Linked DNA regions of Halobaculum roseum. The protein of the gene in region 1 binds, or shares a complex with, the protein of each later gene. Links are inferred from orthologs where the notes say so. Each region holds a gene or a part of one and is shown in the gene's direction. Other genes may lie near its edges.

Region 1 (3,435 bases):
TGAGTCGGGGTGGGGGTGATCGCGCGGACGGTCCGCGACCGCGGCGGCCAGCTGCGACTCGAAGAAGGTGACGAGCTTCCCGCCGGGACCGACGGAGAGGGTGATGTCGTCGGCGTACACGTCCTTCATGTGGTTCGCGATCTGGTAGCAGTGATGGACCTTCCGTCGCTCGACCGACGACCCCGACAGCGCGAGGAACAGCGCCTCGTCGGTCGACTGGTGGTGTGAGGGATGCGGCTCCTCGTATCGGGCCATGTGCGACAGCTCGTGGAGGGCGAGCTCGCGCGCCATCGCCGAGGTCGCCGCTTTCCGGGAGATGTTGAGGACGTGGCGGTCGTCGTAGTGGGCCGCCCACGTCCGTTCCTCGGGGTTGTCGCGAACCTGGACCTCGACCGGGAGCGAGAGGTCGTGTTCGGTCTCGAAGAGCGTTGCCGCCCCGAGAAAGGGGTCGGGCGGGACGGCGCCGCGGACTCGGATGTCCATGTGTAGTGTTGGCACGGGATGTACCGGTTTGACTCTTGTGCCGGTCGGCCCCCGGCTGCGGGGCGATCCACGAGACGGCGTACCACGCTGTGTGGCCCCCGGATTCGGAGGTTTCGGCGCCGGCAAAGCACTACCCTTTTGACCGGGCGGAGAATACCGGTCGGTAATGGGCCGACGAAAGAAAATCGTACAGGAATGTGAGGAGCTGATGGACGAGCCGGAGCAGATCCGGAACATCGCCATCGCCGCTCACGTCGACCACGGGAAGACGACACTGACGGACAACCTGCTCGCGGGCGCGGGCATGATCGCCGACGCCGACGAGGCGACCCAGCTCGTGATGGACACCGAGGAGGACGAGCAGGAGCGCGGGATCACCATCGACGCGGCGAACGTCTCGATGACCCACGAGTACGAGGGGGACAACCACCTCATCAACCTCATCGACACGCCGGGCCACGTCGACTTCGGCGGGGACGTGACCCGCGCGATGCGCGCCGTCGACGGCGCGCTCGTCGTGGTCGACGCCGTCGAGGGCGCGATGCCCCAGACGGAGACGGTCGTCCGGCAGGCGCTCCGCGAGGGCGTCAAGCCGGCGCTGTTCATCAACAAGGTCGACCGCCTCATCTCCGAGCTCCAGGAGGGGCCCGAGGAGATGCAGCAGCGCCTCCAGGACGTCATCGCGGACGTGAACGAGCTCATCCGCGGGATGACCGAGGAGATGGACGACATCGACGAGGACTGGACGGTCTCCGTCGAGGAGGGCACCGTCGGGTTCGGCTCGGCGCTGTACAAGTGGGGCGTCTCGCTCCCGTCGATGCAGCGCACCGGCATGTCGTTCGCGGACATCATCGAGCTTGAGCAGGACCACAAGCGCCAGGAGCTCCACGAGCGCACGCCGCTTTCGGACGTCGTGCTCGACATGGTCGCCGAGCACTTCCCGAACCCGCTGAAGGCGCAGCCGTTCCGCATCCCGCGCATCTGGCGCGGCGACGACGACTCCGACATCGCCGAGGACATGCGGACGGTCAACCGCGAGGGCGACATCGTCTTCATGGCGACCGACATCGGGATGGACCCCCACGCCGGCGAGATCGCGACGGGTCGCGTCTTCTCCGGCACGCTCGAGAAGGGCCAGGAGCTGTACGTCTCCGGCACCGCGGGCAAGAACCGCGTCCAGTCGGTCGGGATCTACATGGGCGGCGAACGCGAGGAGCTCGACCGGGGCGTCCCCGCGGGCAACGTCGCGGCCGTCACCGGCCTGAAGGACGCCATCGCGGGCTCCACGGTCTCCGACAAGGAGATGACGCCGTTCGAGTCGATCGAGCACATCTCCGAGCCGGTCATCACCAAGAGCGTGGAGGCGAAGTCGATGGACGACCTGCCGAAGCTCATCAAGACGCTCCAGCAGGTCGCCAAGGAGGACCCGACCATCCGCGTGGAGATCAACGAGGACACCGGCGAGCACCTCATCTCCGGGCAGGGCGAGCTCCACCTCGAGGTCATCACCCAGCGGATCCAGAAGAACCAGGGCATCCCCGTTCAGACGGGTGAGCCCATCGTCGTCTACCGCGAGCAGCCGCAGGAGGCCTCCCGCGAGGTCGAGGGCGTCTCGCCGAACCGCCACAACAAGTTCTACATCACCGTCGAGCCGATGGCGGACGACATCGTCGAGACGATCCAGCGTGGCGAGGCGTCGATGAGCATGCCCGAACTGGAGCGCCGCGAGGCGCTGCAGGAGGCCGGCATGGACAAGGACACGTCCCAGAACGTGGAGCACATCCACGGGACGAACGTCCTCATCGACGACACGAAGGGGATCCAGCACCTGAACGAGACGATGGAGCTGGTCATCGAGGGCCTCGAGGAGGCGCTCGACGACGGTCCCCTCGCGGCCGAGCCCGTGCAGGGCGCGCTGCTGCGCCTGCACGACGCGCGGCTGCACGAGGACACCATCCACCGCGGTCCGGCGCAGGTCATCCCCGCCGTCCGCGACGCCGTCCACCGCGCGCTCATCGACGGCGAGGTGCGCCTCCTGGAGCCGATCCAGGACGTCCGCATCGACGTGCCCAGCGAGCACATGGGCGACGCCTCCGGCGAGATCCAGGGCCGCCGCGGCCGCGTCGACGACATGTACCAGGAGGGCGACCTCATGGTCATCGAGGGCATCGCGCCCGTCGAGGAGATGATCGGCTTCTCCAGCGACATCCGCTCGGCCACCGAGGGCCGCGCCTCCTGGAACACGGAGAACGCGGGCTTCCGCGTGCTCGTGGACAACCTCCAGCGCGAGAAGATCATGGAGATCCGCGAGCGCAAGGGCATGAAGCTCGAGCTGCCGCAGTCGATCGACTACATCTGAGGTCCCGCGCCGACCGCCGCGGTCGGTCTCGGTCTGTCTTTCTCTCCGGCGCTCTCCCGCTGGCTCCCCCAACGAGCGGTGCTGCCGGCGAACGAACCGTCGACGCGGCCGACGAACCGTCGGCGAGACCCTCGATCCGCCGAGAGACCGTCGGAGATCTCACAGGATCGTTCGAACACTGGCAAGCATCGCCACGGTGGAAGGCTTATCACCTCCCCGTCTACACAGGACAACTATGCCAAGTGGCACGACCCACGGTCGGCGCGACGGCTGCGAACGAGCGACCCAGCCCCGCACGCCGATCACAATTATCGGGTCCACGACCACACCCCCCGACGGAACACGCTCGACGGCGGCGGCCGACGACGCGGCGCCGACGGGGACGCGCGCGGACGAACGGAGGGCCCGATAGATGCCCTCGGAGTCGACGCCAGCCCCCGACGAGCAGCCGGTGGACGCGGCGGACGACGGCGGTACCGAGAGTGACGGCGACGACGCGGCGGAGACGGACGGCGGCCACGAGACGGAGCTGCAGGCGCACACGATCCGGCTCGAGCTGGTCGACGAGCCGGGGCAGCTGCTCGGGGCGCTGA
Region 2 (3,375 bases), 1.6 Mb from region 1 along the record:
ACCCGGCGAGACAGCCGGCGGCCGACCCGGTCGCCGGGTCCTCCGGGACGCCGGCCCAGTCGGCGAACACCCGCGCGTGGAGGTCGCCGCCGTCGACGCCGCCGCGGGCGAACGCGAGGACGTTGTGCCCGCCGTACTCGTCGATGAACTCGCCGTACGCGGGCTCGGTCGTGCTCGCGCGCTCGACCGCATCGAGCGAGGCGAGCGGGACCACGAGCGTCGGAAGTCCAGTCGAGACCGCCTGTACGGGGTACTCGTCGTCGATATCGGCGGGGTCGAGCCCGAGCACGGCGGCGGCGACCTCGCCGGGAACCGTTTCGCCGAACTCCGGCGGGATCTGGCGCATCCAGTACTCCTCGGGGGCGTCGTCGCCGGCCGGATCGGTGTCGTGGTCGCCGTGGTCGTCGCCGTCCCCGTTGTCGCCAGCCTCGCCCCCCTCGACCCACACGTCGATCGGACCGACGCCGAGGTCCAGGGTGAGGCGGTCGGTCGAGCCGTCGCCGACCAGTTCCCGCAACACTGCCGCGGTGCCGAGCGTCGGGTGGCCGGCGAAGGGGATCTCCTCGGCCGGGTCGAAGATCCGCACGTCGCGGCCGGCGTCGGTCGTCCCGCCGACGAACGTACACTCCGAGAAGTTCGTCTCGCGGGTGAGCGCGAGCGCCTCGTCGGCGTCGACGTCGGCGGCGTCGTGGAACACGGCGAGCTGGTTGCCGGTGAATCGCTCGTCGCCGCGGGTGAACACGTCCACAACGTGGAACGTTTTTCCACGGGAGGACGGCGTCCCGCCGTCGACCGAGTGGAACCGGTGGCCGGTCATGTCGACGACTGCGGCGCGGAGCGGTAAGGGCATATCGGCGGCGTGACAGCCGTTCTCGCGCGGCTTCCCGGAGCGCGCCGCTTAACCGGCTCCGGTAGTTATCGGGGTGCAATGAGCCAGCGGAGCGAGGGCGACCTCACCAAGACGGGGATGTCGCTCAAACACGACCGCGAGTGGGACTACGAACTCGACCGAATCGTCGAGGCGGTCGAGGAGCGCGACGCCGACAAGGTCGGCCTCCAGTTCCCCGAGGGGCTGAAGCGCCGCGCGCCCGCGGTCGCCGACGATCTCCGGGAACTGACCGAGGACGTGACCTACCTCATCTCGGGGCAGCCCTGCTACGGCGCCTGCGACCTCGACACCTACCTGATGCGGCGCTGCGACGTGTTCGTCCACTTCGGGCACTCGCCGATGAAGGAGTCGGACAAGATCATCTACGTCCCCCTCTTCTCCAACGTCGACCCCTTCCCGATCATGGAGGAGTCGCTGGCGAAACTCGAGGATCCGGAGGACGACCCCGACGTGGGGCTGGTGACGACCGCCCAGCACATGAACCTCTTCGGCGACATGGTCGACTGGCTGGAGGAGCGCGGCTACGAGGTCCACACCCGCCGCGGCGACGACCGCCTCACCCACGAGGGGCAGGTGCTCGGCTGCAACTACGCCAGCGCCGACATCGACGCCGAGCAGGTGCTGTACGTCGGCGGCGGGAAGTTCCACCCGCTCGGACTGGCGATGGAACACCCCGAGAAGACGGTCGTCATCGGCGACCCCGTCAACAACGTCGTGACGGTCGCCGACACCGAGAAGTTCCTCAAACAGCGCTACGGCGCCGTCCACCGCGCGATGGACGCCGACACCTTCGGCGTCATCTTCTGCACGAAGATCGGGCAGGGCCGCTGGGATCAGGCCGAGGAGATCGTCGAGAACAACGACAACGCCCACCTCATCACGATGGACGAGGTGACGCCCGACCGTCTCCGCAACTTCGACTTCGACGCGTTCGTCAACACGGGCTGCCCGCGGATCACCACCGACGACGGGCCGCGCTTCCACAAGCCGATGCTCACCCCCGGCGAGTACGAGATCGCCGTCGGGAACAAGCCGCTCGAGGACCTGGAGTTCGACACCTTCCACGGCACCTGGTAAGCGCGAGGGGGTCGATCACCCGCTCGTCGTGTCCGGTTTCGTCTCCGTTTTCGCCTACGTCTCTGTCTCCGTCTCCGTTTCCGTCTCCGTCTCCGTCTCCGTCTCGAGTTCTCGTGCCGTCACGCGATAGGCCGTCCCTCGAAACCGGAACGTCCACGGGTCGTTCACGCCGAACGGCGGGACCGTGCCGTTCGGCTCGACGAGCCGGACCGTGTCGACGCCCGGTTCGAACGCCGGGAGCGTCTTCCGGAGCCGCGGGTCCCGAACGATCTGCTCCGGGATCCGTCGCTCGGCTTCCGGGTCGTCGGCGCGCTCAAGGACGAACACGCACGGCCGTGTCTCCGCCGTGGACTGCACGTCCGTCCGGACGGTGACCGTCGACCCTCCGCGGCTCGTCTCCGTCACGGAGTCGGCGAGTGTCACCGTCAGCGGATCGCCATCGAGGACGAACCGGACCGCCAGCCCGGTCGACTCCCGATAGTCCTGTCCCTCGAACCATCCGTCCGTCTCGAACGCGTACGTCCCGCCGCCGAGTCCGCCGATCGTCACTGACTCGCTCCCCTGGGGTCCACCGTACTGTGAGTCCGGGAGGGAGCGATCCACGTCCACGGTGAGGCGCCACGCGTGCTCCGATCCGGGAGAGAGAATCGACAGCGGTTGAGGAACGATCTGCGGGGCGACGTAATACCACGAGCCGTCGACCCGCTTCCAGAGCCCCCAGTTGTACGGGTTGTAGGCGAACGGGAGGTCGCTGTCGTTCACGAGCGAGAACCCGAACGTCGCCTCCGGGAGCGACCCCGACCGGCGATCGACCGCCAGCCTGACGGGACTGTCCGGGCGCTCGTCCCCCCACCAGACGACCCGGACGACATCGTCGTCGAACGGCGGGCCGCCGGCCTCGTCGGAGGGAACGCCGATCTCGGGGTAGTCGACGGGCGTGTCGGTCGAGGTATCGGTCCCGTGGTCGGCTGAGTCGGTCGCCGTCGCGGTATCGGTCGCGTCCGCCGTCTGCGACATCGCGGTGTCGGCCCGGTCGTCGGCCGGTGCGAGACAGCCGGCGGTCGCCAGCCCCAGCGACGCGAGGAGGGCACGTCGGTGCACGTCGGAGGGTCTCCGCTCCCCAGTAAGTGTCTTCGGGTGGACACGACGAGATCCGCCGACCGAGTACCGCAACCTATTCACTACGGGCGACACCTTCGCCGACGATGCCCTCCACACGCACGGCAGGCAGAGCCGTCGGCGCGCTGGCGGCGCTCGCGTTCGTCGGCGTCGCCGCCGCACAGTACAGTGACCCCCGCACGTCGCTCGATCTGACGACCCGGATCGGCGTCCAGTTCGCCGTCGGGTTCGTGATCAACCTCCTCCTCGGGGGCGCGTTGGTGGCGTTGAGCCCGGGGTACGCGGACCGC
Region 3 (3,407 bases), 2.1 Mb from region 1 along the record:
GCTCCAGCCCGACGACGACGTCGTCGAAACCGTCAACCGCATGAAAAACACCGTCCAGATCCGCTCGCGCGACCGCCGCACGTTCCACACGCGCGTCGGCGCCGAGGACATGACGGCCGACGAGATCGCCGACAACATCGACGTGATCGTCCGCCGGCTGGAGGCGGACCTCGAGAAGGGGCCGCTCAACATCGACGGCATCTACGTCAAGACGACGATGGGGCCGTCCGTGGAGGTGCCCGTATGAGCGCCGCAGAGGAGCGCAAGACCGAGACCATTCCGGAGTGGAAGCGCCAGGAGGTCGCCGAGCTGACCGACTTCGTCGACTCGTACGACGCCGTCGGCGTCGTCGACCTCACGGGCATCCCGAGCCGGCAGCTCCAGGACATGCGCCGCGACCTGCACGGGCGGGCCGAGCTGCGGATGTCCCGCAACACCCTCATCGAGCGCGCGCTCGACGAGGTGGACGAGGGCGTCGAGGACCTGGGACAGTTCGTCTCCGGTCACGTCGGCCTCATCGGCACCAACGACAACCCCTTCGGGCTGTACAAGCAGCTCGAGGCGTCGAAGACGTCCGCGCCCATCGGCGCGGGCGAGGTCGCCCCGAACGACATCGTCATCCCCGAGGGTGACACGGGGGTCGACCCCGGTCCGTTCGTCGGCGAGCTTCAGCAGGTCGGCGCGGACGCCCGGATCGACGGCGGGTCGATCAAGGTCATGTCCGACTCGCACGTGCTCGACGCCGGCGAGGCGGTGTCGGAGGAACTCGCCAACGTGCTCGGCGAGCTCGGCATCGAGCCCAAGGAGGTCGGGCTGGACCTGCGCGCCGTCTTCGCGGACGGCGTGCTGTTCGAGCCGGACGAGCTCGCCATCGACGTGGACGAGTACCGCGCGGACGTCCAGTCCGCCGCGGCGGCGGCGCGGAACCTCTCGGTCAACGCCGCCTACCCGACCGCCCGCACCGCGGGCACCCTGCTCGGCAAGGCCGCCGGCGAGGCGAAGTCCGTCGGCCTGTTCGCGGCCATCGAGGACGAGGAACTCATGCCCGACCTCGTGAGCCGCGCCGACGCGCAGCTGCGCTCGCTCGCGGCCGCCATCGACGACGACGAGGCGCTCCCCGAGGAGCTCCGCGGCGTCGAGGCGCCCGCGCCCGAGCCGGCCGCCGAGGCCGAGGAGGAAACTGACGAATCGAGCGACGACGAGGACACGGAAGCCGAGCCCGACGACGCCGACGACGATGACGACGACGGCGACGGAGCGGAGGGCCTCGGCGCGATGTTCGGATAAGACAACTACACAGGACCATGGAATACGTTTACGCTGCACTCATCCTGAACGAGACGGGCGAGGAGATCAACGAGGACAACGTCACGGCGGTGCTGGAAGCCGCCGGCGTCGACGTCGAGGAATCCCGCGTGAAGGCCCTCGTGGCCGCGCTGGAGGACGTCGACATCGAGGAGGCAATCGAGACGGCCGCCGCCGCGCCCGCCGCGGGCGCCTCGGCCGGCGCCGCCGGCGGCTCCGCCGACGAGGCGGAGGCCGACGACGGCGACGACGAGGCCGAGGAGGAGGCCGCCGACGAGGCCGCCGCTGACGACGACGACGAGGACGACGACGAGGGCTCGGGCGAGGGCCTGGGCGAGCTCTTCGGCTGACGCCGGCGACGCTCACTCGTCTCGACCGACTCGACCGCAGATCGCACTTCTTTCGAGGCCTACTCCCGAGGGACAGCGCCGCCGATATGAGCGACGGCCGCGGCGGCTCGCCCGTCGAGCTTCGAGCGTCGCTCGGGACCCGAGCGTTGAAACCGGATGACGGATCCACTCCGTCCCGGTGTTCCCGCTTCCCGCCGTCGTCCCGCCCGCCGGAGTTCTCGCCGCCGCCCCACCCGCCGGCACCGTTCTGCTCGCGTACACGCTCGCGGGCTGTGCGCTCGGCTGCTGCAGCGGACTGGTCCCCGGGCTGCACGCGAACAACTTCGCGTTCCTCCTGGCGGCCGCGGCGCCGGCGCTGGACGCCCCGCCGGTCCCGCTCGGCTGCGCGATGGTGGCCGCCGGCGTCGTCCACACGTTCCTCGACATCGTGCCGTCGCTGGCGCTCGGGGTCCCCGACGCCGCGATGGCGGCCGCGGCGCTCCCCGGCCATCGGTTGGTCGCGGAGGGGCGCGGGCGTGAGGCGATGCGTCTCTCGGCGGTCGGGTCGGGGCTGGCGCTGGCGACCGCGCTCCCCGCCGCGGCCGTCGTCACCGCGGGGATGCGCGTCGCGTATCCGTATCTACGCGCGTGGCTGCCGGTCGTGCTCGCGGGAGTGGCGCTGTTGCTCGTGCTCACCGAGTCGAACAACCGCCGTCGACTCGCCGGCGCGCTCTCGTTCGCGCTCGCGACGGCGCTTGGACTGGTCACGCTCGATGCGCCGACGGACCCGCTCGTCGCCGCCGGCGGGGTCCTCGCCCCGCTGTTCGCCGGGCTGTTCGGCGTGCCGGTGCTGGTCGACGCGCTCGGCGGCGCCGGCGTCCCGTCGCAGGCCGACGCCCGCCTGGGGCTGTCCGGTCGCGAGCTGACGGGTGCGGCCGCCGCCGGCGCGGGCGGCGGCGCCGCGGTCGGGTACCTCCCCGGCGTCTCCGCGGGCGTGGCGGCCGTGCTGGCGCTGCCGGCCACCGCCGGCCGCGACCCGGCGCGGGAGTACGTCGTCGCGACCAGCGGGGCGAACACGGCGACGGCGGTGTTCGCGCTGTTCGCGTACTGGTCGTTCGACGCGACGCGCTCGGGCGTGTTCGTCGCCCTCGACGGGGCGGGCGTCCCGGCCGCGCTCCCGCCGCTGCTCTCGGCGGTGGTTGTCGCGGGGGCGGTCGGAACCGTCGCGGTCGTGCTGGTCGGCGACGCCGCGCTCCGCGTCGTCGGCGGACTCCCGCACGCCCCGCTGGTCGGGGGAGTGATCGTCGGGCTGGCGCTGCTGTCGCTCGCGTTCGCCGGCCCGTTCGGGCTGGGCGTGCTCGTCGCCGCGGCCGCGGTCGGCTTCGTTCCCGTCCGGCTCGGCTGCCGACGGGTCCACCTGATGGGCGTGTTACTCGGGCCGCTCGTGATCGCGTGAGCGGTCGACGCGACAACGGTCCACAGCCGGCAAGTCGTACGCCAACGATTCGCACGACTAGGGCCCGAATGACGGAAGCCGGATCGGCCGTTCGCGCCGTCTGAAAGACAACCGTTAAAAGCCGCGCGCCGGTCTCTAGCCGTATGAGCCAGTCAGAGTCCGAGCAGCGTTCCGAGCGACGCTGCGTCTCCTGTGGCATCAACGTCGCGGGGACGGCCGCGGCGACGTTCAAGTGCCCCGACTGTGGCACGCAGATCAGCCGCTGCGCGAAGTGCCGCAAGCAGAGCAACCTCTTCGAGTGTCCCGACTGCGGGTTC

The links. Proteins that work in one complex are often made in the same cells at the same time.
Region 2: the proteins of K6T36_RS12415 (region 1) and dph2 are in contact, whole or in part, in a crystal structure (PDB 6Q2D), measured with the Methanobrevibacter smithii proteins. The link is inferred for Halobaculum roseum from one-to-one orthologs. Residues at the interface, in WP_011954157.1 of Methanobrevibacter smithii: Pro482, Asn483, Lys484, His485, Tyr553, Asp555, Glu556, Glu559, Leu560, Leu591, His592, Glu593, Asp594, Ala595, Val596, His597, Arg598, Gly599, Pro600; in WP_011954460.1 of Methanobrevibacter smithii: Met1, Met3, Tyr4, Pro28, Glu29, Gly30, Leu31, Met33, Phe58, His80, Thr124, Gln126, Ser179, Gly180, Asn181, Phe182, His183, Leu185, Tyr201, Asn202, Phe211, Ile215, Arg291, Asp295, Asp296, Gln298, Met299.
Region 3: the proteins of K6T36_RS12415 (region 1) and rpl12p are in contact, whole or in part, in a crystal structure (PDB 5H7L), measured with the Pyrococcus horikoshii proteins. The link is inferred for Halobaculum roseum from one-to-one orthologs. Residues at the interface, in WP_048053510.1 of Pyrococcus horikoshii: Pro161, Met164, Met165, Phe168, Ser169, Ile172, Val195, Glu196, Phe202, Leu211, Ser212, Val213, Met216, Lys222, Phe223, Asn224; in WP_010886059.1 of Pyrococcus horikoshii: Leu100, Ala101, Gly102, Leu103, Ser104, Ala105, Leu106, Phe107, Gly108.

Annotation. Positions count from the first base shown.
Region 1 is NZ_CP082286.1:2,444,088-2,447,522, reverse strand. What follows is about bases 334-3,245. They hold K6T36_RS12415 (elongation factor EF-2), read left to right. Parts: upstream 334-649; coding sequence 650-2,842; downstream 2,843-3,245. Other genes in these bases: K6T36_RS12420 (DUF5781 family protein), read right to left, coding at 334-483. In the rest of the region: more of K6T36_RS12420, read right to left, coding at 1-333; K6T36_RS12410 (amino acid-binding protein), read left to right, coding at 3,255-3,435. UniProt on the Methanocaldococcus jannaschii protein: Catalyzes the GTP-dependent ribosomal translocation step during translation elongation.
Region 2 is NZ_CP082286.1:829,042-832,416, forward strand. Bases 96-2,947 are described here. They hold dph2 (diphthamide biosynthesis enzyme Dph2), read left to right. Parts: upstream 96-928; coding sequence 929-1,966; downstream 1,967-2,947. Other genes in these bases: K6T36_RS04210 (PhzF family phenazine biosynthesis protein), read right to left, coding at 96-817; K6T36_RS04220 (hypothetical protein), read right to left, coding at 2,021-2,947. Also shown: more of K6T36_RS04210, read right to left, coding at 1-95; more of K6T36_RS04220, read right to left, coding at 2,948-3,067; K6T36_RS04225 (DUF8173 domain-containing protein), read left to right, coding at 3,172-3,375. UniProt on the Methanocaldococcus jannaschii protein: Catalyzes the first step of diphthamide biosynthesis, i.e. the transfer of the 3-amino-3-carboxypropyl group from S-adenosyl-L-methionine (SAM) to the C2 position of the imidazole ring of the target histidine residue in translation elongation factor 2 (EF-2).
Region 3 is NZ_CP082286.1:310,633-314,039, reverse strand. The notes cover bases 96-2,979. They hold rpl12p (50S ribosomal protein P1), read left to right. Parts: upstream 96-1,304; coding sequence 1,305-1,655; downstream 1,656-2,979. Other genes in these bases: K6T36_RS01650 (tripartite tricarboxylate transporter permease), read left to right, coding at 1,834-2,979; K6T36_RS01660 (50S ribosomal protein L10), read left to right, coding at 244-1,287; K6T36_RS01665 (50S ribosomal protein L1), read left to right, coding at 96-247. Also shown: more of K6T36_RS01665, read left to right, coding at 1-95; more of K6T36_RS01650, read left to right, coding at 2,980-3,090; K6T36_RS01645 (HVO_2753 family zinc finger protein), read left to right, coding at 3,234-3,407. UniProt on the Methanocaldococcus jannaschii protein: Forms part of the ribosomal stalk, playing a central role in the interaction of the ribosome with GTP-bound translation factors.